Regions from separate parts of the Guyparkeria halophila genome, predicted to be linked through region 1. Evidence: predicted binding sites of a transcription regulator. Region 1 holds the regulator's gene; each other region holds the start of a gene.
What was found. Region 1 encodes sigma-54, which starts transcription at its own class of promoters, with help from an activator protein. Its sites were predicted from a motif close to TGGCANGNTNCNTGCTT; they were not measured.
Positions count from the first base shown of each region.

Region 2: glnA (glutamate--ammonia ligase) is a predicted target of sigma-54. The motif match lies at 1,777-1,793, and genes of this name have one in related genera.
Region 3: SR882_RS00810 (TorF family putative porin) is a predicted target of sigma-54. The motif match lies at 2,171-2,187, and genes of this name have one in related genera.
Region 4: SR882_RS05085 (CmpA/NrtA family ABC transporter substrate-binding protein) is a predicted target of sigma-54. The motif match lies at 2,407-2,423, and genes of this name have one in related genera.

Region 1 is NZ_CP140153.1:1,604,747-1,609,890, reverse strand. Features, by position in the region: gene SR882_RS07315 (PTS sugar transporter subunit IIA) at 18-500, opposite strand; gene hpf (ribosome hibernation-promoting factor, HPF/YfiA family) at 680-973, opposite strand; gene SR882_RS07305 (RNA polymerase factor sigma-54) at 995-2,470, opposite strand; gene lptB (LPS export ABC transporter ATP-binding protein) at 2,695-3,471, opposite strand; gene lptA (lipopolysaccharide transport periplasmic protein LptA) at 3,479-4,045, opposite strand; gene lptC (LPS export ABC transporter periplasmic protein LptC) at 4,110-4,733, opposite strand; gene SR882_RS07285 (KdsC family phosphatase) at 4,736-5,144, opposite strand, start outside.
Region 2 is NZ_CP140153.1:319,624-324,767, reverse strand. Features, by position in the region: gene SR882_RS01500 (hypothetical protein) at 1-131, shown strand, start outside; gene SR882_RS01495 (SDR family oxidoreductase) at 169-867, shown strand; gene SR882_RS01490 (hypothetical protein) at 1,234-1,557, shown strand; gene glnA (glutamate--ammonia ligase) at 1,916-3,307, shown strand; gene SR882_RS01480 (CsbD family protein) at 3,416-3,649, opposite strand; gene SR882_RS01475 (metalloregulator ArsR/SmtB family transcription factor) at 3,800-4,138, shown strand; gene SR882_RS01470 (DUF3817 domain-containing protein) at 4,192-4,341, shown strand; gene SR882_RS01465 (DUF3817 domain-containing protein) at 4,576-4,773, shown strand; gene ispH (4-hydroxy-3-methylbut-2-enyl diphosphate reductase) at 4,852-5,144, opposite strand, start outside.
Region 3 is NZ_CP140153.1:173,814-178,957, forward strand. Features, by position in the region: gene SR882_RS00800 (ammonium transporter) at 1-978, opposite strand, end outside; gene SR882_RS00805 (P-II family nitrogen regulator) at 994-1,332, opposite strand; gene SR882_RS00810 (TorF family putative porin) at 1,397-2,128, opposite strand; gene ubiK (ubiquinone biosynthesis accessory factor UbiK) at 2,422-2,703, shown strand; partial or broken gene SR882_RS00820 (YifB family Mg chelatase-like AAA ATPase) at 2,871-4,377, shown strand; gene cmoB (tRNA 5-methoxyuridine(34)/uridine 5-oxyacetic acid(34) synthase CmoB) at 4,386-5,144, opposite strand, start outside.
Region 4 is NZ_CP140153.1:1,100,558-1,105,701, reverse strand. Features, by position in the region: partial or broken gene SR882_RS05100 (allophanate hydrolase-related protein) at 1-254, shown strand, start outside; gene SR882_RS05095 (ANTAR domain-containing response regulator) at 491-1,066, shown strand; gene SR882_RS05090 (CmpA/NrtA family ABC transporter substrate-binding protein) at 1,077-2,291, shown strand; gene SR882_RS05085 (CmpA/NrtA family ABC transporter substrate-binding protein) at 2,559-3,959, shown strand; gene SR882_RS05080 (ABC transporter permease) at 3,995-5,005, shown strand; gene SR882_RS05075 (ABC transporter ATP-binding protein) at 5,018-5,144, shown strand, end outside.

The DNA of each region.
Region 1 (5,144 bases):
GGTCTGCACGACCTTCCCTAGCCGGCAGTCGCCTCCGCGCTGTCCTTGAGCCACTCTACCATCAGCGCCTGGACGCGCTCGGCGCTCTGGGCCCCCATGATCGTGTCCCGCTCGTCGGGATCATTGAGGTGGCGAGCCAGTCGGCCGAGGATTTCCAGGTGTTGCTCCGGGCAGTCCTCGGGGATGACCAAGCCGATCACCAGCGTGACCGGGGCGCCGTCGGGGGCGCCGAAGTCGACGCCTTCGCGCAGCCGTATCAGCGCGCCTCGCGGGGTGAGGATGTCGTCGACTCGGCCGTGAGGCACGGCAATGCCATGCCCGATGGCCGTGCAGCCCAGCCGTTCACGGGCAACCAGGGCCTCGAAGATGCGGGTGGCCTGCTGGCCGCCCAGTTCGTCGTCGGCCAGCAGGCCGGAGAGTACCTCCAGGACACGCTTGCGGCTCTGGTACAGCTCGTCGATCCGGATGTGATGGATCGGAAACAGCTCGGCAGTATTCATTAAGCACCCTGTCGGTCGACTGGCCGCGAGGATCACTCACGGGTCGGGGCGGGAATGGTTGAATCGGCGCGCATCATAGCGTGTTGCGCCGGCTGTGCAACACCGATTCCGACATGGTGACGGGAGCAATTCGTGCGCTTCTCTCGTCATCCGCCGGCGATCACGCCGGCGGGGGCGGCTCAGCGGTGGCTGGTCAGCTTTTCCTTGTGCTTGACGATCTGCCGGTCGAGCTTGTTGATCATGGCATCGATGGAGGCGTACATATCGTCGGTGACCGCCTCGGCGTGCATGTCCTGACCGCTGACGTGCAGGTTGGCCTCGGCCTTCTGCGCTTCCTTGCGCTCCACGGTCAGAATGACGTGGATATCCACCAGTTTGTCGAAGTGACGCTCAAGACGAGTGAACTTCTCGTGGACGTGGGCCTTGAGGGCCTCGGTAACGTCGACGTGATGACCGGTGATGTCTATCTGCATGTGCCGCTCCTTATAAGTGCGTTATATCAGTCGCTTGCGGTCGGTTGATGAGGCGATCCCCATCGCCTCGCGGTATTTGGCGATCGTCCGTCGCGCGACGTCGATCCCCTCGTCTCCAAGCATGGTCGCAATCTTGGCGTCGCTCAAGGGCTTCTTGGGATTTTCTTCTTCGACCAGCTTCTTGATGCGTGCCCGGATGGCCGTGGCGGAGCATTCGCCGCCGTCGCTGGTGCCGACGTGGCTGGAGAAGAAATACTTGAACTCGAACACGCCCCGGGGGGTGAGCATGTACTTGTTGGTGGTCACCCGGCTGACCGTGGACTCGTGCAGCTCGAGTGTCTCGGCGATCTCGCGCAGGACCAGGGGTTTCATGGCGATCTCGCCCTGTTCGAAGAACTCGATCTGCCGACGCACGATCTCGCGGGCCACGTTCAGCAGCGATTCGTTGCGGCTCCTGAGGCTCTTGATGAACCAGCGCGCCTCCTGCAGGTGGTTGCGGATGTAGGTGGCATCCTTGCCCCGGCTGGAGCGGTCGATCAGTCCGGCGTAGGTCTGGTTTACTCGCAGTCGGGGCGCGATTTCCGGGTTGAGGTCGACATGCCAGCCATCCTCGCGATGGGTCACGACCACGTCCGGCTTGATGTAGTCGGCTGCCGTGTCGCCGATGGCCAGCCCCGGGCGGGGATCGAGCATCTGGATCAGTCTCAGCGCCGCCTCGAGGCGTTCGCGGCTGATGCCCAGGCCCTTGGTGACCTGCGGCAGTTCACGTCGTGCGATTGCCTCGAGCCAGTCGCCCTCCAGCACGGCGCGGGCATCGGCGGCGGCCGGGTCGTCGCCGTGGCGCTGGTCGATCTGGATGACCAGGCACTCGGCCAGCGAGCGGGCACCGACGCCTACCGGGTCGAGACGCTGGATGTAGTGAAGCGTGGCCTCGACTTCCTCGACATCGATGCCCGGCAGTTCCTTATCGAGCAGGGCGACGAGCTCCTCGAGTGATTCCTCGAGATAGCCGGACGGTTCGATCGATTCGATCAGTGCCGTGGCGATGCGGCGATCAGTCTCCGACAGCGTGGCCAGATGGATCTGGCTCAGGAGGTGATCGCGCAGATTGTCCTCCCCGGTCGACTGGGTCGCGAAGGGGTCGTAGTCATCGCCGGGCGTGTTGGCACTCAGGGAGGTGCTGCCGTCTGACTCGTAGTAGTCCTCCCAGGATGAGTCCACGACCAGGTCGTCGTCCGCCGACTTGTCCTTGCGGTCCTCGAGCAGTTCCTCGCCCGCCTGCGCGCCAGGGTCCTGCTCCTCGGCGGTGTCCGGCTCGGCGGTGTCTTCTTCCGGGTGCTCCTCCTCGGCGACCTCGAGCAGCGGGTTGCTGTCGAGTGCCTGCTGGATCTCGAGGCTCAGTTCCAGGGTGGAGAGCTGCAGCAACCGAATCGACTGCTGCAGCTGCGGCGTCATCGCCAGCGACTGGCCCAGGCGAAGCTCGAGTCCTGCCTTCATGCCGGCCATGTCGGGCCTCCCGCGGTTGCAAAAACGCCGAGCTGGTGGCGAGCGAGGGGAATGGCTGCCATGGGGATTGCCGAGCCCGGCAACAGGCAATGAGAGGGGTGTGCGCACGCAATTTGCATAAGATCGAGTTTAGCCGATCGGAGGCGCACTGTGCCAGCGATTTCGCCCGGAGTGCCGCCCACGAAATCGCTTCGTCCCGGTTCGTCTCGGGGTGATTACAGGGTGAAATCGTGGCCGAGGTAGACGTCGCGCACCGATTGGTTCGCCAGCAATTGCTCGGCCGTGCCGTGCGCCAGGATCGTGCCGTCGGAGACGATGTAGGCCCGTTTGCACACGCCGAGGGTTTCGCGCACGTTGTGGTCGGTGATCAGGACACCGATCCCGCGATCCCGCAGGTGCTCGATGATGCGCTGGATATCGATCACCGAGATGGGGTCGATGCCGGCGAACGGTTCGTCGAGCAGCATGGCGCGGGGGTTGGCGGCGAGCGCCCGGGCGATCTCCACGCGACGACGCTCGCCCCCGGACAGGGATTGGCCCTTGGAGTCGGCGATGTGCGTGATGTGGAGTTCTTCGAGCAGCTCGTCGAGCGCGCGTCGGCGGGTGGCGCGGTCGAGATCGCGGCGCAGCTCGAGAATGGCGAGGATGTTCTCGCGCACGGTCAGCTTGCGAAATACCGAGGGTTCCTGCGGCAGGTAACCCAGCCCGAGGTGGGCGCGCCGGTCGATCGGCGTGTGCGTGATGTCGCGGCCATCGAGATGGACCGCGCCCTGATCGACGCCGACCAGGCCGACGATCATGTAGAAGCTGGTCGTCTTGCCGGCCCCGTTGGGACCGAGCAGGCCCACGATCTCGCCTGCCTCGACGCTCAACGACACATCGCGCACCACCGGGCGAGCGCCGTAACTCTTCGACAGGCTGTGGACCTCGAGCAGGGCCGGAGCCCGCTTTGGGGTAGCCTCAGGGCGCGAGTGGGCGGTCGCCTCGGTCATGGTTGCCTCAGTCCCCACTGTTGGCGTCTTTCGTGTTGCGCGGCTGCAGGGTCATCTCGACACGGGCGTTGCCGCCTTCCTCGCCGGCTTCGACCACCTCGGTGCCGAGATCGTAGGTGATGCGATCGGAGCGAATCTCGTCACCCGTGCGCTTGAGCCACGCCTCGCCGGTCAGAACGACCGAGCCCTCGGCGGTGCGGTAGTCGGCCTCGCGTGCTTCGCCCTCGACCCAGTTGCCTTCGTCATCGCGTTCGCGGAAGGTGGCGGGGCGGCCCTCGAGCACGGCCCGAATCAGCTCGCCATCTTCTAGATAGAGCGTCGCGCGATTGCCGGTGGCATGCAGACTGCCCTGGTCGATTACCACGTCACCGGTGTAGACGCTGGTGCCTTCCTGGTACTTGGTCACCTTCTTGTCCGCCTGCACCTTGACCGGCTGCGCCCGGTCGGCCTGGGCGGCGAGGACGGGCTGGGCGCCGAGGCCGATCATCAGTGACAGGCCCAGTATCGTGAGCGGGGTCGCGAGTCGGGGGGCGTGGGGGCGGCTTGCGCGGATGAAACGCGTCGGAATATGCATGGTGTGGTCTTCCTGCCTTCTCGCCGGCGCCGGGCGGCATTCCTGCCGTGCCGGGGCGGGTGGGTTAGTCGGTGTTACCCGTCGTGCCGGGTTGGATTTCGTCTTGGACCTGCCCGGTCTGGGTCAGGACCTCGTTGCCCCAGTCGAGGGCGATCCGCTCGGCGTTACTGTGCCAGCGCGGCGTGCCGTCCGGGGCGGTTTCGCTGAGTCGAGCGGGAACCTCGGTGCGTGCCTGGCGCTGTGCCGGGTAGAGCCAGAGTTGTTCGGTGGTCAGCTCCAGTTGCCCGCGTTCCCGGTACGGTACGCGCTGGGCGTGAACCGATCCCGTCAGTTCCACCGTCTCGCCTCGATCGGTCACCGTGCCGTGTTCGGCACGCAAAGTCCAAGGCGGTGCGGCTGGGTCGGCATCCAGCAGGGTGGCTCGCGGGGAATCGAGCTCGTAGCGGTCGCCGGTCGCCGCCTGGTCGAGTTGAATGGCCTGCGAGCTGTCAAGCCGATAGGCGAGTTGGCCCGCCTCGTCGTATTGCCAGCTGGTGGCGTTGTCGAGCCGCTGGGCATAGCCACCGGCGGTACCCGTCGGCGGGATCAGTTCGTCGGCAAGGTTCTGCCAGGTCAGCCAGCCGAGCAGGCCCAGCCCCGCGATGGCGAGCAGGCCGCGGTTGGCCCGGGACGAGAGCCGCCAGCGCATGCCTAACGGTACCGCGCCAGTACGTCACCCCACTGGTCGCGCGCGTCGATCAGCGTGTCGATCAACGCCCGCACCGCGCCGCAGCCACCGGGGACCGGACTGATCCAGTCGACTCGGCTTCGGATCACCATGGGGGCATCGCTGACCGTGGCCGATAGTCCGGCGCGGTTGAGCATCGGCAGGTCGAGCACGTCGTCCCCCATCGCGGCGATCTCGTCGAGGCCGATCTCGAGCAATTGGGCCAGTTCCTCGATCGCCTGGCCCTTGTCGGTCGCGCCGAGTACCACATGCTGGATGCCCAGTGACTTGGCCCGTCGGCTGACCGCCGGCGATGAGCGCCCGGTGATGATCGCGACATCCACGCCCAGCTCCTGGATCAGCTTGATGCCATGGCCGTCCCGGCTGTGGAAG
Region 2 (5,144 bases), 1.2 Mb from region 1:
TCGGCGGGCTCAAGGGCGTCGACCTGGTCGCGGAATTCGGCGGCGAGCCGGGCTTCTGGCAGGCGCTGGCCGAGGGGGTGGAGACCGTCCAGGTCGAGGAGGGCCAGCTGGTGTTCCGGCTGGCCGAATGAACATCGCAGACCCCGACAACCGAGAGGAGATTTCCCGATGAAGACCGCCCTGATCACCGGCACCAATCGAGGCATCGGCCTGGAACTGACCCGCCAGCTGCTCGAGGACGGCTGGCGGGTGCATGCCACGGCGCGTGACCCGGAGGAATCGGCCGAACTCAAGGCGCTGACCTTCGCCCACCCGGACACCCTGCAGTTGCATGCCCTGGACGTGGCCGATGCCGAGGCCATCCGGGCGCTGTCCGACCAACTCGCCGAGGAGTCGATCGACTGGCTGATCAACAACGCCGGCGTCTACGGCCCGCGCGGCGTGGCCTTCGGCAACGTCCACGACGTCGAGGCGTGGCTGGAGGTCTTCCGCATCAACAGCATCGCGCCGATGCTGATCATGCAGGCCTTCGCCGAGCAGATAGCCCGCAGCGAAGAAAAGAAGATCGGCATCCTCTCGAGCAAGGTCGGCTCGATGGGCGACAACGGCTCGGGCGGCGGCTACATCTACCGCTCGAGCAAGGCGGCGGTCAACGCGGTGATCAAGAGCGCCTCGATCGACCTCGAGGCCCGCGGCATCAACGTGGTGGCCCTGCACCCGGGCTGGGTGCTGACCGACATGGGCGGCCCCAACGCCGAAATCACCACCGCCCAGAGTGCCGAGGGACTGCGTCGCAACATGGCCGACCTGACCGAGGCCGACCGCGGGCGGTTCATCGACATCGATGGCACGACCATTCCCTGGTAACGGCATCTCGGCCAACGTCGCAAGCAACGTCTGTGCGATTCGATAGCGCCTCTGGCCCGGGCGTCTGTTCGCGATCGAGGCGCCGCGCCTCAGGTCGGGCCCATCTGTGTCACTCGGGCCCGCCGAGGGGCGATTTTGCAGCCTGCGGGCAAACCCGCGATCGCATTTCGCGCCCCGGAACGGGTTACCAGGCGCCCATCGGCGGCGCGGGGCATTCGTACGGGGTTTCCTCGGGGCATGTACTGACGCAATCACCCGCCTCGCGCTTGTTGTCGCAAACCGGAATCGTTATCATTCCGTAGCCATTGCGGGCGCCCGCCGTTAACGGAGCGCGCCCGGTCCACGCAAGCCAGCCGGGAGGTCGCCATGCAGCTGTTGCACCACTGTGGGGAAGAGGTCGACCAGATCGTGGTCACCTCGCCCGAAGGGGACCGGGAGATCGCCCGATTTCGCTACGCCGATCTCGACCGCTTCATCGCCGAAGGCAAGCTGTCGATCGCCGATCTGTTCGACCGCCGGCCGGCGGGCCAGGCCGCACTGTGCCGACAACTGGCGCTGCTCGCCTGTGCCCAGGAATGCCGGCACGGCATGGCCTGTCTGGCGGTGGATTGCCCCTACTACCCGTTGGCAGCGCATCACCCCATCCCGGTGCTCGACAGCCTGCCGGCCGCCCAATCGCCGCGCTGTTGACCCAATATGGTGCTAAAGGGAAGCCATGCGCATCATTTTGGTGCGTATGGAGTCGCGCAGCCAGCGCGGCAGCCGTGACGATCCCCGATATGAAGGCGGCCACCTTACCCGCCGGCTCCGACATGCCCCGCGTGATTACAGTCACTTAGGCACACTCGGGTCATCCGACAATCGCCCATCTTGGCCGCCCGCCCAAGCAGCAACTGGTTAGCAACAAACAGGCACGGTTTCTGCTTTTCTTGCACCAAGTCGGGCATCAGCGGATCATGTCGGCAGCATGCCGCGCGATCTCACGCCCGCCGCATTCGAGATACATCGTTCACCGGAGGATTACATGTCCAACGCGACCAATAAAGTCATGACCATGATGGAAGAAAACGGCGTCAAGTTCGTCGACTTCCGCTTCACCGACACGCTGGGCAAGCAGCAGCACGTCACCTACCCGGCCGGCCACATCGACGAGGAAACCTTCGAGGACGGCGTGATGTTCGACGGCTCGTCGATCGCCGGCTGGAAGGGCATCAACGCCTCGGACATGATCCTGATGCCGGACCCGGAATCCGCCAACATCGATCCGTTCTCCGAAGAACCGACCCTGATCGTCGTTTGCGACATCATCGAGCCGGACACCATGCAGGGCTACAACCGTGACCCGCGTTCGGTCGCTCGTCGCGCCGAGGCCTACATCCAGTCCTCCGGCCTGGCCGACGCCGCGCTGTTCGGCCCGGAAAACGAATTCTTCATCCTCGACGACGTGCGCTGGGGCTCGGACATGTCCGGCTCGTTCGTCAAGATCGACTCTAAGGAAGCCGCCTGGAACGCCGAGCGCGTCTACGAGGACGGCAACATGGGTCACCGTCCGGGCGTCAAGGGCGGCTACTTCCCGGTCCCGCCGGTCGACTCCCTGCACGACATCCGTCAGGCGATGTGCCTGGTGCTCGAGGAAATGGGCCAGAACGTCGAAGTCCATCACCACGAAGTCGCCACCGCCGGCCAGTGCGAGATCGGTGTCGCGTTCAACACGCTGGTGAAGAAGGCCGATGAGGTCCAGGACCTCAAGTACGTGATCCACAACGTCGCGCACGCCTACGGCAAGACCGCCACCTTCATGCCCAAGCCGATCGTCGGTGACAACGGTTCCGGCATGCACGTCCACCAGTCGATGACCCGGGACGGCAAGAACCTGTTCTCCGGTGACGGCTACGCGGGCCTCTCCGAGATGGCGCTCTACTACATCGGCGGCATCATCAAGCACGCCCGCGCCCTGAACGCCTTCTGCAACCCGTCGACCAACAGCTACAAGCGCCTGGTCCCGGGCTTCGAGGCACCGGTCAAGCTGGCCTACTCCAGCCGCAACCGCTCGGCGTCCATCCGGATCCCGTTCGTCTCCAACCCGAAGGCGCGTCGCGTCGAGCTGCGCTTCCCGGATTCCACCGCCAACCCGTACCTCGCGTTCGCGGCGATGCTGATGGCCGGCATCGACGGCATCCAGAACAAGATCCACCCGGGTGAAGCGGCAAGCAAGAACCTCTACGACCTGCCGCCGGAAGAAGAGAAGAACATCCCCGAGGTGGCCTTCTCCCTGGACGAGGCGCTCAAGGCACTCGACGAGGACCGCGAGTTCCTGACCCGTGGCGACGTCTTTTCCGACGACCTGATCGACGCCTACATCGAGCTCAAGGGCGAGGAAGTCCAGCTGCTGCGGATGACCACGCACCCGGTCGAGTTCGACATGTACTACAGCGTGTAAGCGCCGGTAGCCGGCCGGGCGGCTGCCCGGCCCCAGAAACACAAACGCCCCGCACTGCGGGGCGTTTTTTATGCGTGGCGATCAAACAGGCCAGCCAAGGCCCGCGCGTTACTTCTTGGGCAGACCGCCGGGGCCCAACTCCTCCTTCATCCGCTTCTGAAACTCCTGGACCTGATCGCGCGCCTGTTGCTCGCTGACGCCGTAGCGGGCCTGGATCTTGCCGATCAGTTCGTCCTTCTTGCCCTCGAGCACCGCGAACTCATCGCCCGTGATCTTGCCCCAGTATTCCTCGGCATGCCCGATGAACGAGCGCCAGTTGCCTGCGATGTGATCCCACTTCATTACGGAACTCCTGTGCGGTTTTGCCCTCTTCATTGTAGGCAATCACCGACGCCCTGCCGACCTGAATGCAACGCAACACTGAGCCGGCGTTACAATGAGCAAAATTAATCATTATCGCTTTCGATGACATTTGAGAACAGAGAGACTGCCATGCCACCCGAGGCCCTTTTTCGCGCCCTTGGCGACACCACCCGCCTGCGCTGCCTGATGCTGCTGCTGCGAGAAGGTGAGTTGTGTGTCTGTGAGCTGACCGAGGCACTGGCATTGAGCCAGCCGAAGATCTCCAGGCATCTGGCCCACCTGCGCGATGCCGGGATCACTGACGTGCGGCGCGATGGCACCTGGGTGTTTTACCGGGCCGCCGAGGATCTGCCCGCCTGGGCCCGTGCCGTGTTGAAGGCGACCTTCGAGGGGAACGCGAGCGGCGACACCTTCGTCGAGGATCTCGGCCGCCTGCAGGCGATGGTCGGCCGACCGTCACGAGGCTAGCCGGCCCGTTTTGAGATAACCTGGGCCGCCTTCAAATCAACAAGAAACCCCGCATGACCAACCAGACCAACCCCGCGCTCCGCCACCTCGGCTGGATGACGCTGCTCGAGGGCGGCTCGTTGATCGCCCTGGTCGTGATCGCCATGCCGCTGAAGTATCCAGGGAAGGTCTGCACGAATCCGATACCGCTCTGCGTGCCTTGAGCCGGGCAGGCGCAAGGCGTTCGTCCGCCGCGGAAGAGTCATTCTCTTTCCAAGGACGACAACGCAGCAGATGCCCGGCTCAAGGCGCGCCCGGCGGGGCTTGGCGAGTCGCCCGTGTTCCGCGTTGCGATGTCTTGACGGGGCCACCCGCACGCCGGCGACATCGCGCCTTGATCACGAACGACTCGCCAAGCCAGAGTGGCATCGGATTCGTGCAGACCTTCCCTAGCCGACATGCCGGAGGCCGTCAGCGCCGTGGGGCCGGTGCACGGGGTGCTTTTCCTGTGGACGATGGCCGTGCTGGCCATCACGCTCACGCGCCGTCTGCTGCCGCTCCACCACGGGGCGGTGGTCGCGATCGCGGCGCTGATCCCCTTCGGGGGACTGGTGTCGCACCGGCTGGTGCGTCGCCGCCTGCAGGCTGAGGCCTGAGCGAGGCGCGTGTAACGCAAAACGGCCTGCCGCGGGACGACAGGCCGATCTCAACACGTGGCGCCGAGTTCCCTGGGCCTACTTGCGCAGCTCGACGGGAATGGGGAAGACCATGTTCTCGACCACCGCGGGCTCGCGCTCTTCAAGCGTGGCCTTGCACTCGAGCTTGAGGCGCTCGAGCACCTGCTGGACAAGGATCTCGGGGGCCGATGCCCCGGCGGTCACGCCCACCCGGCTGCAATCGTCGAACCAGGCCGGGTCGATGTCGGCCGCCGCGTCGATCAGGTGCGCGGGCGTGCCGGACTGCTCGGCCAGCTCACGCAGGCGATTGGAGTTCGAGCTGGTCTTCGAGCCCACCACCAGCACCATGT
Region 3 (5,144 bases), 1.0 Mb from region 1:
GATCTTGATCTTCTCGAAACCGAGGATCGAGAACACCACGATCACGCCACCGATGGCGCCGATGATGACCGCCAGGAGAGCCGACGGGGAGGACGGATCCGCGGTGATGGCGACCAGGCCAGCCAGTGCGCCGTTGAGCACCATGGTCAGGTCGACCTTGCCGAAGGTGAGCTTGGAGACGATCATCGCCGCGACCACGCCACCGGCAGCCGCCAGGTTGGTATTGGTGAACACCTGGGCGACGGCGTTGGCCGAGTCGACATCGGAGACCTTGAGTTCCGAGCCGCCGTTGAAGCCGAACCAGCCCAACCACAGGATGAACGTACCCAGTGTCGCCAGCGGCAGGTTGGCACCCGGCAGGGCATTGACCTGGCCGTTCGGACCGAACTTGCCCTTACGCGGGCCGAGCAGCAGGACACCAGCCAATGCGGCGACCGCACCGGCGAAGTGGACGATGCCCGAACCGGCGTAGTCGGAGTAGCCCAGATCGCTCAGGATGCCGCCACCCCAGCTCCAGTAGCCCTGGATCGGGTAGATCAGGCCGGTGAGGACCACGGTGAAGGCGAGGAACGACCACAGCTTCATCCGTTCGGCGACCACGCCGGAGACGATCGACATGGCAGTGGCCACGAACACGACCTGGAAGAAGAAGTCGGCCATGTTGGAGTAGTAGATGTCACCACCACTCGCCGCGACTTCGGCTGCCGTGTTGTCTGCGCCCAGGAAGAACGACAGGCCCGGGATGATGCTGGAGACGCCGTCGCTGTACATGATGTTGTAGCCAACGGCCATGTACATGATGCAGGCGATCGAGAACAGCGCGATGTTCTTTGTCAGGATCTCGACGGTGCTCTTGGAGCGCACCAACCCGGCCTCGAGCATGGTGAAGCCTGCCGCCATCCACATGACGAAGGCACCGGCGATCAGGAAGTAGAACGTATCGAGGGCATAGCCCAGTTCGATGACTTGAGTTTCCACGGTGAAATCCTCCGCTTAAAGGGCGTCCGCGCCGGTCTCGCCGGTGCGGATGCGAATGGCTTCCTCGATCGGCGAGACGAAGATCTTGCCGTCGCCGATCTTGCCGGTACTTGCCGCATTGGTGATCACCTCGATCACCTGGTCGGCCAGGCCGTCGTCAACGACCATCTCCAGCTTTACCTTGGGCAGGAAGTCGACCACGTACTCCGCGCCCCGGTAGAGCTCGGTGTGGCCTTTCTGGCGACCGAAGCCCTTGACCTCGGTCATGGTGATCCCTTTCACGCCGACGCCGCCGAGTGCCTCGCGAACGTCGTCAAGCTTGAAGGGCTTGATGATTGCCGTAATCAGTTTCATGTCTCTCTCCTCGGAAGCGGGCCGGCCTCAGGCCGACCCATGAGTCCGTTTGGGTCGGGGGCGATCAGAACGACTTCGACCAGCTGATCCAGAGCTTCAGGTCGTCGGAATTGTCGTCGCCGAAGACCGGATTGCCCTCGTCGATGTCAGCGAGTTCGAAGTTCAGGCCAAAGGAACCGAATTCCCCGGCATCCTTGGAGAGGCCCGCACTCCAGTGACCGTAGTCCACATCGTAGGTCGAGCTATCGGCATCGAAGCTGTAGTAACCGTAGTAGAGGCTACCGCTGTAGCCGGACTCGCCGAACGGCACGTCGACACCGGCGTAGTAGTACATGTCACCCGTGTCGAAGACGCTCTCGCCCGTCGCCTGGGAATTGACCGTGTAGGCCATGCCCGCGGTGAAGTAGCTGTAGGTCAGGGAGCCGTAGATCTCGCCGAAGTCAAGATCATCGCCGTCCGGGTAGGCGTAGTAGATATAGCCGACGTCGTAACCGAGATCGCCGATGCTGCCACCGTAGCCGGCGTAGAGGTCGAGCTCGTAGCTGGTGCCGTCACCGAAGTCGACGGTAGACGCCCAGGTACCGGCGTAAAAACCGGACTCGTGCCCATAATCGAGACCGCCTTGAACGGCCGCACCGTCGTCGGTCTGGGTGACACCACGGAAGAAGTAGTTGGAAACCACGCCGGCATTGGCGGACACCTCGGCCGCGGCCACGGAAGGCAGGGTGAGGGCCGACAGGCTGAGGGCGGAGGCCATGGCGGTGGAAAGGCTGGTTGCGATAAGGGTCTTTTTCATGTCTGTGCTCCATCAGGTGAACGTTCGGGTTCACCCGGGACATTGCACCGCCCGTGCCAAGTCTGTTTTTTGTTTATTTACATGCAGTTAGGCAACGCCCTTGCTCGAACGCCCGGACAACGCACCCGACGGTCTCCCCAAATTGGGGATGCCGTTTTTTGCCTCTGCCACATTGTGGTGCGTCGGTCATGCCTGGCATCGGGCCACACTGGCGCGCGCCGCATCTTGCATCTGTCAGGGGTATCCCCAACAATCGGGATGCCGTCGACGACGAACCACACCGAGGTACCGAGATGTCCATCACCCACACGATCGAAGAGATCTCTCAGCGCATCGAGCAGTCGATGCCCGAGAGCCTGCGCGAGGGCAAGCAGGAGTTCGAAAAAGCCGTGCGCCAGGCCGTCAGCAACGGGTTTTCGCGCATGGACCTGGTGACACGCGAGGAATTCGACGTCCAGACCCAGGTGCTCGCCCGCACCCGCGCCAAGCTCGAGGCACTGGAGCAGCGCGTCGCCGAGTTGGAAAAACACCACGGCGGCCCGTCGGACAATGAAGAAGGCGACATGGCCAGCTGAATCCTGACCGGCGAGCCGATTTGCTCGCCGACTCGTTCAACAGGCCGTTGGTGGGGGCATGGATGCCCGGCCACCAACGGCCTGGGATCGACAATCCCCTTCGCCGGCACCGGTATTTTGCAAGGCGGCCCGCCGGCCGACCTATCCACGACACGAGGCATACGGACATGCCCATCGCCAAGATCCACAGCCGAGCCCTGCTCGGCATTCACGCCCCCGCGGTCACCGTCGAGGCCCATGTCGCCCCGGGGCTGCCGGCGTTCACCCTGGTCGGGCTGCCGGAGACCGCGGTGCGCGAATCCCGGGACCGGGTGCGCGCGGCGATCCTCTCCTCGGGCTTCGAGTTCCCGCCGCGTCGGTTGACCGTCAATCTCGCCCCGGCGGACCTGCCCAAGGAAAGCGCGCGCTTCGATCTCGCCATCGCCCTCGCCATCCTCGCCGCCACCGGCCAGCTGCCGGCACCCGCCCGCGAACGATTGGCGCAGATCGAATGCCTGGGCGAGCTCTCCCTGGATGGCAGTCTGCGCTCGGTGCGCGGCAACCTGTCGGCGGCACGGGCGGCACGGGATGCCGGACGGGAGTTGCTCCTGCCGGCCGACGGCCAGGCGGAGGCGGAACTGATCCCGGGGGTTACCGGGCGAGGACTGCATCACCTGCGCGATCTTGTGGCCTACCTGGCCGGCGAGGCCGACCCTGTGCGCCTGGAACACCGCCCACCTCCACCGGTCGATCCGGCCATCAATGGCGATCTGGCCGATGTGCGCGGCCAGCCGCGCGCCAAGCGCGCACTCGCCATCGCCGCCGCGGGCGGCCACAACCTGTTGCTGATCGGTCCACCGGGTGCCGGCAAGAGTATGCTCGCCCAACGGCTCGCCGGCATCCTGCCGCCGATGACCGAGGAAGAGGCCCTGGCCGCCGCCGAGGTCTCCACCGTGACGCCCGGCGGCTTCGACCCGGCGCTTTTCGGACAACGTCCGTTTCGCGCCCCGCACCATTCCGCGTCGGCCGTCGCGCTGATCGGTGGCGGTTCGCACCCGGCGCCGGGCGAGATCTCGCTCGCCCACCACGGCACCTTGTTTCTCGACGAATTGCCGGAGTTCGACCGCCGCGTGCTCGAGGCCCTGCGCGAGCCACTCGAGGCCGGTTCGGTAATGATCTCGCGAGCCGCGCGTCACGCCCGCTTCCCGGCCGACTTTCAGCTGGTCGCCGCGATGAACCCGTCGCCGCAGGGCAGCGAAATCCACTCGCGGGCCGCCCAGCGGTACCGGGCCAAGGTCTCGGGGCCCCTGCTCGACCGGATCGACATTCACCTGGAAGTCCCGCGCGTGCCGGCCACCGATCTCGATCAGGCACAGCCGGACGGCGAGGACAGTCAGACCGTGCGTGAGCGGGTCATCGCGGCACGCCAGCGCATGCGGGAACGACAGGGGGGGGGTCAATGCGCGTCTCGACGCCGGCGGGGTGGCCAAGCACATCGTGCTGGCACCCCCCGAACGCCACATGCTCAACCGGGCGATCGAGCAGTTGAATCTCTCGGGGCGGGCGCGCGAGCGGATCCTCAAGCTCGCCCGCAGTATTGCCGACTACGAGGCTCGCGAGGCGATCGATTCGGCCGCACTGGCCGAGGCGATCGGCTACCGCAATCTCGATCGGCTGTTCGGCGGTGGGGCCTAGCCAAGAACCTAGGGACAGCGAGCGGTGATGATGGCGCGCTGGGGCGCGGGTAGCCCCTCACGGGTCCGAGTGGGGTCGTCGGGGTCGAGGAAGTCGACCAGCGACTGCCGGTCGCCGAACCATTCGGTACGGTGCTGCTCCTCGGCGGTGGTTACCGTCACGTCGATCACCTCGGGATCGACGAAACCCATCCGTTTGAGCCAGCCGATCACGGCGGCCGGACTGGGCAGGAACCAGACGTTGCGCATGCCAGCATAGCGATCCGCCGGGGTGAGGATGGTGGTGGCATCGCCCTCGACCACCAGGGTCTCGAGGACCAGCTCGCCGCCGGGGCGCAGGCAGGCCTTGAGTTCGCCCAGGTGCGTGAACGGATCGCGGCGGTGATAGAGCACGCCCATGGAGAAGACCGTGTCGAAGCGCGGTCGCTGTGGGAAACGCTCCAGCGTGGTGGGCACGATGCCGGCGCGCGTCTCGCCCAGCAGGTGGGCGACGGCGTGGAACTGGGCGACGAACACCCAGGTGGGATCGACGCCTAGGGCGAAATCCGCCCCCGCGCCGAGCATGCGCCACAGGTGATAGCCATTCCCGCTGCCGATATCAAGCACCCGCCGACCGGCGAGCGGCTGGATACGATCGACCAGGCGATCCCATTTGAGATCCGAGCGCCACTCGGTGTCGATCAACACGCCAAACAGTTCGTAGGGGCCCTTGCGCCAGGGGATCAGGGCACGCAGGTCGGCCTCCAGCCCGGGCAGGGCGGGACCGTC
Region 4 (5,144 bases), 500 kb from region 1:
GCCCGCCCGAACGCCCCGGGCTGGTGCGCGTCACCGATGGCGGCAAGGCCATCGACGTGGAGGTCTGGAACGTGCCCGCAAGCCTGTTCGGTTCGTTCGTCGCCGGTATTCCCACCCCGCTCGGCATCGGCAAGCTCACGCTCGCCGACGGCCGCGAGGTGCCGGGCTTCATCGCCGAGCCGATTGCCCCCGAGGGCGCGACCGAGATCATCGAACTGGGCGCCTGGCGCCGCTATATCGCGTCGCGCCGCTAGACAGCACGCTGGTTGCACCGCGCCGGTGCGCCGGCTCGGCAGACTGCACCGGCAGGCTGCTGCCCATCAATGCACCGGCGGCGGGCAAGCGCGCCACCGCGTCGCCCCGTCGGCTGGCATGGGAGTTGCTCAAAGGGCGGCAAGCGCCGTCGCCGCGCGATGCCACACCGGCATGCCGTGACGCGGCGACATCATCCCGAGGAACGACAACAAATGCCCACCGAGCCATGCGCGTGATGCTCATCGATCAGGATCGCGGTCGCGCCGCGATCGTCGAACAGTCCCTGCAGGATGCCGGGCACGAGGTGGTGGCCCGACTGGCCAGCGTCGAGCGGCTTGTGCAGGAGGTCGAGGTCCACCAGCCGGACGTGGTGATCATCGACATCGAATCACCCGACCGCGACGCGTTGGAAAACATGTCCGTGGTCTCGCGCGACAACCCCCGCCCCATCGTCCTGTTCTCCGAAGAGGACAGCGAGGAGAGCATTGCCCGGGCGATCAAGGCCGGGGTAAGCGCCTACGTCTCCGACGGCATGCGCGCCGAACGGGTCCGACCGATCGTCGATGTCGCCGTCGCCCGATTCCGCGAATTTCAGGCCCTGCGTAACGAGCTCGACGAGACCCGCACCCAGCTCGAGGACCGCAAGCTGATCGAGAAGGCCAAGGGCCTTTTGATGAAGCATCGCGACTTCGACGAAACCCAGGCCTACCACGCCATGCGCAAGATGGCGATGGACCGCAATCAGCGACTGGTCGAGACGGCGCGCAACGTGATCGCGGTATTCGATCTCGTCGGCGACGACGGCATCTGAGAGGCACGGCATGCACCCGACCCACAAGACGACCTACCAGCCCGAGAAGCCCCGCCTGGCGCTCGGCTTCATCCCCCTGACCGACTGTGCCCCGCTGATCGTTGCCCGCGAGCAGGGCCTGTTCCAGAAGTGGGGGATCAACGTGGAGCTTAAGCGCGAGGTGTCCTGGGCCAACATCCGCGACCGGGTGATCATCGGCGAGCTCGACGGCGCGCAGATGCTCGCCCCCATGCCGCTGGCCTGCACGGCCGGACTGGGCTCGGTGACCAAGGCGATGCTGGCCCCGTTCGTCCTCAACCTCAACGGCAACGCCATCACCCTGTCGGCCAGCCTGCATCGCGAGCTGCTGGAACAGGCAGGCGACAGTGATCCCGAGGCCCTGGGCCGCGCGCTCAAGCAGCTGGTGAGCCGCGAACGGGCTGAAGGACTGGCCAAACGCACCTTCGCCACGGTGTTCCCCTATTCCATGCACACGCTGCAGCTGCGGCTGTGGCTCAAGCATCACGGTATCGAGCCCGATCGCGACGTGCGCATCGTGGTGATCCCGCCACCGCAGATGGTCGCCAACCTCGACCAGGGCCATGTCGACGGCTTCTGTGTCGGCGAACCGTGGAACACCCTTGCCGTCCAGCAGGGGGCGGGACACATCGCGATCACCGGCTACGAGATCTGGAACAACAGCCCCGAGAAGGTCCTCGGCGTGACCCGTGCCTGGGCCGAGGCCCACCCGCAGACGCTCAAGGCGTTGATGGCCGCCCTCTACGAGGCCTGTGCCTGGCTGGACGAGCCGGCGAACCGGCTCGATGCGGCCCGGATGATCGCCGAGGCACACGTGATCGACGCCCCCGAGGACGCCATCACCCCGTCGCTCGCCGGGCAACTGCGTATGGGCCGGGACGAGCCGATCGTCGAACTGCCCGATTTCAACGTCTTCCATCGCTACGCGGCCAACTACCCCTGGTGGTCGCAGGCAATGTGGATGCTCGAGCAACTGCGCCTGGACGGCGATCTCGCCGGTGAGCAGAGCCCGGACACCGCCCGGCTGGCCGCCGAGGTGTTCGACGACCGCCCCTACCGCGAGCTGATGCAGGAACTGGGTGAGCCCCTGCCCGCCGAACGCAGCAAGCGCGAGGGCGACCACCCGGCCAACTGGCAGGACGACAGCGGACAGACCCTGGGCGCGGACCGCTTTCTCGACGGACGAACCTTCGATCCGTCCGGCTGACAGCGGTGCTCACTGCACCACGATGGCGAGCGACATGACGCCTCATGGGGCAACAAGCGACCACCCCGCCGAGGAAGAAATACGCAACCCTTTGTTTTACTGTCATTAAAAAGTCTGGCACAGCCCATGCATTGAATGGGGCACGCTCCGCCAACGGCGGTGAGAGCAACCAATCAGATCGAGCAACGGCGCTCACGCATCCGGGTAACACCCCCGGTACGTGAGCGCTTTTTTTATGCCCAACGGATCGCCCACAGGAGAGATCTAATGACCACGACCCATCCGTCACGACGCCACTTTCTCAAGCGCACCGCGATGAGCCTGGCCGCCGCGGCCTTTGCCGGCAGCGCCCTGACCGCCCTGCCGGCACAGGCCGAGGTCGGCTATCCGGAAAAGGAGGCCCTGACCTTCGGTTTCATCAAGCTGACCGACATGGCGCCGCTCGCCATCGCCTACGAGAAGGGCTTCTTCGAGGACGAGGGCCTGTACGTGACGCTCGAGGCCCAGGCCAACTGGAAGGTACTGCTCGACGGCGTGATCACCGGCCAGCTCGACGGCGCACACATGCTGGCAGGCCAGCCGTTGGCAGCCACCATCGGCTACGGCACCGAGGCCGAAATCATCACGCCGTTCTCCATGGACCTCAACGGCAACGGCATCACGCTCGCCAACGACGTCTGGGAGGAAATGCTCCCCAACCTGCCCAAACGTGACGACGGCAAGCCGGCCCATCCGATCAAGGCCGACTACCTCAAGCCCGTGGTCGACGAGCGCAATGCCGCCGGCGACCCCTTCAAGATGGGCATGGTCTTTCCCGTCTCGACCCACAACTACGAGCTGCGCTACTGGCTGGCCGCCGGCGGCATTCATCCGGGCTACTACGACCCGAGCAACGGCGACACCTCCGGGCTCATCGATGCCGATGCGCAGCTTTCGGTCACCCCGCCCCCGCAGATGCCGGCGACCCTGGAGGCCGGCACCATCAGCGGCTACTGCGTCGGCGAGCCCTGGAACCAGCAGGCCGTGTTCAAGGACATCGGCGTGCCGGTGATCACCGACTACGAGATCTGGAAGAACAACCCCGAGAAGGTCTTCGGCATCACCCGCGAGTTCGCCGAGAAGTACCCCAACACCACCGTCCATCTGGTCAAGGCCCTGATCCGTGCAGCCAAGTGGCTGGACGAGGACAACAACGCCAACCGGCCCGAGGCGGTGGAGATCCTGTCACGGCCGAACTACGTCGGTGCCGACGAGGAAGTGATCGCCAACTCCATGACCGGCACCTTCGAATACGAAAAGGGTGACGAGCGCCCGGTGCCGGACTTCAACGTCTTCTTCCGCTACAACGCGACCTACCCGTACTACTCGGATGCCATCTGGTACCTGACCCAGATGCGCCGCTGGGGGCAGATTGCCGAGCACAAGTCCGACGACTGGTACATGCAGACCGCCAAGCAGGTCTACCGCCCGGACCTCTACGCCCTGGCCGCAAAGGAGCTGATCGCCGAAGGAAAGATGAGCGCCGGCGACTTCCCGGACTTCGACAGCGAGACCGGCTACAAGCCGCCGCAGGGCGAGTTCATCGACGGCGTCACCTACGACGGCCGCAAGCCCAACGAGTACCTCCAGCAATTCCCCATCGGTCTCAAGGGCAAGGACCAGGTCTGACCGACCTGGCCTGGCCCACCACCCGGAGTTGAACCATGAACACGAACCTGTCACTCAAGACACCACGGGCCATCGCCCCGTTCGTGAAGCTGGCCCGGGGCGAAAGCCCCCGGGCGCAGCTCGACGTCCTGTTCCGCACCGTCGGCCTGCCGATCATCGGCCTGCTGGTCTTCCTGATGCTCTGGTCGGGCGTTGCCGCCAAGATCGACACCTCGCTGGGCCAGTTCCCAGGCCCGGCCCAGGTCTGGCATCAGACCGAAGCGCTCTACGTGGAGCACGTGGCCGAACGTGACAAGGCCACCGCCTTCTACGAGCGCCAGGAAGAGCGCATCGCCGAACGGCTGGCCAACGACCCGGATTACGAGCCGCGCATCCACGACTACCCCGGCAAGCCGACCTTCTTCGATCAGATCGTCACCAGCCTGATCACCGTGCTCTCGGGCTTCGTGATCGCCTCGATCCTCGCCATCCCGCTGGGCATCGTCATCGGCCTGAGCAGCAACCTGTACGCGGCGTTCAACCCGCTGGTACAGATCTTCAAGCCGGTCTCTCCGCTGGCCTGGCTGCCGCTGGTCACCATCGTCGTCAGCGCGGTCTACGTGACCGATGACCCGATGTTCGACAAGTCGTTCCTGACCTCGATGATCACGGTGGTGCTCTGCTGCCTGTGGCCGACGATGATCAACACCGCGGTGGGCGTGAACACCATCAGCCGCGACCTGATCAATGTCTCGCAGGTGCTGCGCCTGGGCTGGCTGACCCACGTGATCAAGATCGTCCTGCCCTCCTCCATCCCGATGATCTTCACCGGCCTGCGCCTGTCCCTGGGCATCGCCTGGATGGTGCTGATCGCCGCCGAAATGCTCGCCCAGAGCCCGGGCCTCGGCAAGTTCGTCTGGGACGAATTCCAGAACGGCTCGTCCGACTCGCTCGCCCGGATCATGGTCGCCGTGCTGGTGATCGGCCTGATCGGCTTTCTGCTCGATCGCGGCATGCTCGCGCTGCAACGCGCCGTGTCCTGGGACAAGACCGCCGTACTGCGTTAAGGAGACTTCGCCATGAGTGAATCACATCTCGAACTGACGGGCGTCGACATCGAGTTCCCCACGCCCAAGGGGCCCTTCCAGGCCCTCGACGACATCAACCTCAAGGTCGACGAAGGCGAGTTCATCTCGCTGATCGGCC